Psychrobacter arcticus 273-4: one gene and its partner. Each later gene encodes a partner of the first gene's protein in a complex. Links are inferred from orthologs where the notes say so. Each region holds a gene or a part of one and is shown on either strand. Other genes may lie near its edges.

Region 1 (2,954 bases):
CGCTATTAAAGTGCATTACCTATAAAAACTGCCCATACAAGGCGCCATTAACATCATCATTTATAAATAATAGGTGCTTATTAAATAGGTTAAAAACGGTCTTAACTATACACAGTCATGCCAAATAAGTCCAAAAATCACTAATATCCATAACAATATATAGACAAGCCAGTATACAAGATGGTCTACTTTTCTGGCGTTAAAGAATTTTTGTTTGTGCTAAAATAAGACCTATAAGTTATAGAAAACTCATTTATCGATAACAATATATTATCAAACCTGCCATTATGCAATGCTTTTAATCAATACTAGCCAGCCCATAAGGATTGCATTTATTCCTGTAAATGCTGCAATCTCTATAGTTAAGCATCATATCGTTTGCTAAAGATATACAGTAAGGTTATAAAAATCATCTTCTGCTGTACGGCGATAATGTGTACTATAAAGCGCAATAAATCGTAATACGTACCTAAACTATTCTAGGTACTTTTGTTTTTTAGCGACTTGTACGTGTTCAAAAGATTTTAAGAATTTTTTAAATATATTGTGTGTTTATCAATCTCTTTTTTCTACCCATATTTTTTAAGGATAATATTATGAGTAACAAAAACAATCACCCAAATAGTCCTGTTATCGAAACCACTGTGGTAAAAGCCAGTGATGCAAAAAGCACCGATACTGCTACTGGCAAAGCGGCAACTGAAGAATCAAAGAAGCCCACTGTATTTGATACTGCGGTGAAATCAGACGCCACTGATGCTAAAAAAACAGATGCCAAAGCAGCAGAGCCAAAAGCTGCCAGCACTAAAAAAGAAGCGGCTAAAAATTCTGATGTGGCTCCTGCTAAGAAAACAAATACTGCGGCTAAAAAAGCCAGCACGAGCAAACTTAGCTCAGGCCAGAACCGTGTGGCTATCCTAGGTGGCAACCGTATCCCATTTGCTCGTTCAAACGGTTCATATGCTGATGTCAGCAACACTGATATGCTAACTGCCGCGTTAGATGGTTTGGTTGAGCGTTATAACTTGCAAGACGAAAAAATTGGTGAAGTGGTTGCTGGTGCAGTCATGAAACTAAGCCGTGATATCAACCTTACTCGTGAAGCGACATTAAATACCGCGCTTAATCCACATACCCCAACGTATGATATCTCTCAAGCGTGTGGTACTGGCTTGCAAGCGACGTTTGCTTCTGCCAACAAAATTGCGCTTGGTATTATCGATTCAGCCATTACCGGCGGTGTTGATAGCACTTCTGATGCGCCTATCGCAGTCGGCGATGGCTTACGTAAAGTATTGATCAAATTGGGTGCGGCTAAAGACAACAAACAACGCCTAAAAGCATTGATGGGTCTGAATCCAAAAGACTTACTTGATACCCCGAAAAATGGTGAGCCACGTACTGGTTTATCAATGGGTGACCATCAAGCGATTACCACACTTGAATGGAACATCAGCCGTGAAGCGCAGGACAAACTTGCCTTTGATAGTCATCAAAACTTAACACGCGCTTATGACGAAGGTTTCTTTGATGATCTAATCACCCCGTATAAAGGTCTGACTCGCGATAACAACTTGCGTCCAGATACGACTTTAGAGAAGCTTGCTAAGCTAAAGCCTGTCTTTGGTAAAAAGAATGCCAAGCCAACCATGACTGCTGCTAACTCTACCCCATTGACAGATGGTGCATCTTGCATCCTATTGGGTACTGATGAGTGGGCTGCCGCACATGGTCTAAAACCATTGGCATATATCGTTCATCAAGAAACAGCCGCGGTCGACTTCATTGGTAAATCTGGTGATACAGAAGGTCTACTGATGGCGCCAGCTTACGCTGTACCGCGTATGCTTGAGCGTGCTAGTCTGACACTACAAGATTTCGATTTTTATGAAATTCACGAAGCTTTTGCCTCACAAGTGTTATCAACCCTTGCGGCATGGGAAGACGAGAAATTCTGTGAAGAGCGTCTAGGACTTGATGCGCCATTAGGCTCGATTGATCGTAGCAAACTAAACGTCAACGGCTCATCACTTGCTGCAGGTCATCCATTTGCTGCAACCGGTGCTCGTATTCTAGCTACCGCTGCTAAATTACTAGATCAAAAAGGTTCAGGTCGTGCACTGATCTCTATCTGCGCGGCGGGTGGTCAAGGTGTGACTTGTATCCTAGAAAAATAGTTTTTTAGCCGCCAGATAAATAGCTTTAGAATTTTAAACCATCCCCTAGTCTATAGATTAGAGGGTGGTTTTTTTTGTCTATACTTTGTTATTATAGAAATGACCTAGATAATAATCTCCTAAAAAAGCCGATACGCCAAACAAAGGTAATATTTATGCGTAAGACAAAAGGTTTATTGAAAAAAATAAAGCAAGTCATTTTTGGCTCGGAAGAATTGGTTATGACAAAACCATGTATAACACCTGATTTTCAAGCTCTAACGACTAAGGAGCACTTAGATCAGTACAATATGGAGCAAGTCATCCTTTCTGAACGTATCGAAAAAGAAGTTCTTGATGATGAACTGCGTCGAAAAATGCACCAAGACTTAATCGATACGTATGATGAAGAACTTGAAAATGAAGTCGATGATTACATACGTGATTTTCGTTTTAACGGCTATGAGATGAGCGAGCAAGAACAGCTAGATCGGCGCACCTATTTTCAAGAACTGGTACGCTTGCAACGCGAGCTTATCAAATTACAAGATTGGGTGGTCGATCGCGGCGAGCGCATTGTGGTGATATTTGAAGGGCGTGATTCTGCGGGTAAAGGTGGGGCGATCAAACGTATTACCCAGCGATTAAATCCCCGTGTTTGTAGAGTCGCAGCACTCCCCGCACCCACTGAACGTGAGCAATCGCAATGGTATTTTCAGCGATATGTGGCACATTTACCTGCTGCTGGTGAGATTGTTTTATTTGATCGTAGTTGGTATAACCGTGTAGGTGTCGAAC
Region 2 (3,062 bases), 110 kb from region 1 along the record:
GCCGTTTTCAACTGATCGAGCACGCCGCTCATCGCCATAAAGTTGATGTCATGACCGGCTTTCTGGCTCCAGTCATGGGTAACGGTCTCGCCATCAGCCACGCCATAACCAGTAATCGATACCATGACTAGCTTTGGATTGATAGCATGCAGGGTTTCGGCGGCAAGTCCCATACCTTCTAATACTTCAGGCCGAAAGCTATCGAGCATCACGTCGGCATCTTTAAGATGCGTTTTGATTGTCTCAATACCTACTGGATCACGAAAGTCAATTTTTTGAGTTTCTTTACCGTGGTTCAACGCGGTGAATATCTCGCCAAAGGCACGAGCAGGGTCACCATTAAGCGGTTCAATCTTAACAATTTCGGCACCAAGGTCCGCAAGGAGCCTGGTCGCAAATGGACCAGGTAAATTGCGGGTTAGATCTACTACTTTAATACCTTGAAGACAATCAGCCATTTGATTCATTAGTATATTACTCATCGCTAAACTCCTGACCTGACTCAGCCATCTCTACTAAGATTTTAGCAGGTTCAAAACGCTTACCGTATTTGCTAGCAAGCTCGCGGCTACGTTCAACAAATTTGTCGACGCCTACTGAATTGACAAACTGAAGCGTACCACCTTGATTTGGTGCAAAGCCCCAGCCAAAGATTGAACCTACATTGGCATCAGCCACTGTACGTACGACATTTTCCTCGAAACATTTCGCGGTCTCATTAGCTTGAACGTATAATAAACGGTCTACCAAGTCTTGCTGAGATGGCTGCTCATCTTTAGTTGGATACAGTTCAGTGAGCTTGGGCCATAAGCGTTTTTCACCATTTTCAGGATAATCATAAAAGCCTTTAGTGACTTTCTTACCTTCGCGGCCAAGCTCATTAACCATCTTTTCTACTACTGGCATGGCAGGATGCGGAGTAAAGGTTTTGCCTTCCGATTCTAGGGCACGCTTAGTTTGCTGCATGACATGTAATGACAAACTTAGTGACACTTCGTCCTGCAGTGCGAGTGGCGGCATCGGCATACCAGATTTCATACCAGCCACTTCAATGCTGCGTGGGTGAACACCTTCACCTAACATCGCAATACCTTCTGATACGTAAGTACCAAATACGCGAGAGGTATAGAAGCCGCGGCTGTCATTGACAACGATCGGTGTCTTACCGATTTGACCAACATAGTCAAAACCTTTAGCTAGCGTTGCATCATCCGTTTCTTCGCCAACAATAATCTCAACCAATGGCATCTTATCTACTGGCGAGAAGAAGTGTAGACCGATGAACTGTTTTGGACGTGTGCTAGCTCTTGCAAGCTCAGTAATAGGCAGGGTAGACGTGTTTGATGCATAAACCGCGGTCTCTGGAATAACCACTTCAGATTTACGCGTACATTCAGCTTTAATGTCTACATCTTCGAATACCGCTTCGATAATTAAATCACAGCCTTCTAAGTCGTCATAAGACGTTGTGGTTTTGATAAGGTCTAATAACGCTTGTTTTTTCTCTTCAGTAGATTGACCACGGCTGATAGCCTTGTCTAACAACTTAGTAGAATAGTTTTTACCTTTTTCAGCGCCTTCGAGAGCCGTATCTAACAATACCACTTCCATGCCCGCTTTGGCTGAGACGTAAGCGATACCTGCGCCCATCATACCGGCACCAAGTATGCCGACTTTGCTCACTTTAGATTTTTCAAACCCTTCAGGGCGTGATTGGCCTTTTTTGATGCTATTAAGCTGCGTCCAAAGCGTATTAATCATGTTTTTGGACACATCTGATAACGCGCAAGCCACAAAAAAGCGCGACTCGATTTTAAGACCGTTGTCGATATCCGTTAAGCAGCCCTCAAAGACACTAGATAAGATATGGGTAATGGCAGGATAGTTGCCGTGCGACTTTTGATTAGCCATCGCAGGAGCAATGGAGAATATCGGTACTATTTTAGGGTTTTTGCTATCACCACCAGGAATCTTAAAACCTTTATTGTCCCATGGCTGGCTAGCTTGAGGATTGTTGTTGATCCATTTTTTGGCTTTTTTGATAAGCTCTTCATTGTCGTAAGCCACGTCATGGATAAGACCGATTTCAACGGCTTGCTGTGGGCTAAGCTCTTTACCTTGCGTCATTAGTTCAAGTGCTTTTTGGATACCGACTAGACGTGGAAGACGCTGAGTGCCACCACCGCCAGGTAATAAACCAAGTTTGACTTCAGGTAAACCAAGTTTTGTCTTTGGTGAGTCAATAGCGATGCGATAATGACAAGCTAAAGCCAGCTCTAAACCACCACCTAAGGCAGTGCCGGTAATTGCGGCAACCACTGGCTTGCCAGAAGTCTCAAGCTTACGTAGGCTGGCTTTTAAATCCTCTACTAAGTCAAACGCTTGCTCAGCAGTTTCGATAGTGGCTAGTTGATCAATATCTGCCCCAACCACAAAGGTTGATTTACCAGAGGTTAAAATTAAACCTTTCGCTTCTGCATCACTGATAAATGCATCAGTTAATGCCGCAAATGCTTCATTAAAACCATCACCAATCACGTTCATTTTACGGTCAGCTTGATCAATAGTAACGGTGATAATGCCGTTGTCTGATTCTGCAGAAAAACTGTTTAATTCATTAATGGCATTTACGCTGTTTGTGCTCATTTGATATCCTTATTTTCTATTCGTATGTTATGTCCGTATCTAGACTATATATAGTTGCAATACTTTAAAGTCGCTACCGTATTGCTGGTGTCATTTTTTTGCAGCCTCTGTCTGCGTAGGCACAGCAAGCAAGAAAAATTTGCACCAGTAGTACGTGTTGTATCGATATTACTTTTCACCGACTATAGGTAATATTTGAGGCTTAAACACGCTCAATAATGGTAGCAATACCCATACCACCACCCACACATAGGGTAATCATAGCGGTATTCAAATTACGGCGCTCCAACTCGTCTAATACGGTTGTCACTAACATCGCACCAGTTGCACCAAGCGGGTGACCCATTGCAATAGCACCACCATTGACGTTGACGATATCAAGCGAGAGGCCAAAGTCATTTGCGGTATTAAGAGGT

The links.
Region 2: the proteins of PSYC_RS06795 (region 1) and PSYC_RS07250 are in contact, whole or in part, in a solved structure (PDB 8BNU), measured with the Escherichia coli proteins. The link is inferred for Psychrobacter arcticus 273-4 from one-to-one orthologs.

What each region holds. Positions count from the first base shown.
Region 1 is NC_007204.1:1,578,675-1,581,628, forward strand. Bases 12-2,886 are described here. They hold PSYC_RS06795 (acetyl-CoA C-acetyltransferase), read left to right. Parts: upstream 12-596; coding sequence 597-2,177; downstream 2,178-2,886. Other genes in these bases: ppk2 (polyphosphate kinase 2), read left to right, coding at 2,333-2,886. In the rest of the region: more of ppk2, read left to right, coding at 2,887-2,954.
Region 2 is NC_007204.1:1,691,482-1,694,543, reverse strand. The notes cover bases 61-3,043. They hold PSYC_RS07250 (3-hydroxyacyl-CoA dehydrogenase NAD-binding domain-containing protein), read right to left. Parts: upstream 2,647-3,043; coding sequence 475-2,646; downstream 61-474. Other genes in these bases: PSYC_RS07245 (acetyl-CoA C-acetyltransferase), read right to left, coding at 2,849-3,043; PSYC_RS07255 (CaiB/BaiF CoA transferase family protein), read right to left, coding at 61-482. Also shown: more of PSYC_RS07255, read right to left, coding at 1-60; more of PSYC_RS07245, read right to left, coding at 3,044-3,062. UniProt on the Escherichia coli protein: Catalyzes the formation of a hydroxyacyl-CoA by addition of water on enoyl-CoA. Also exhibits 3-hydroxyacyl-CoA epimerase and 3-hydroxyacyl-CoA dehydrogenase activities.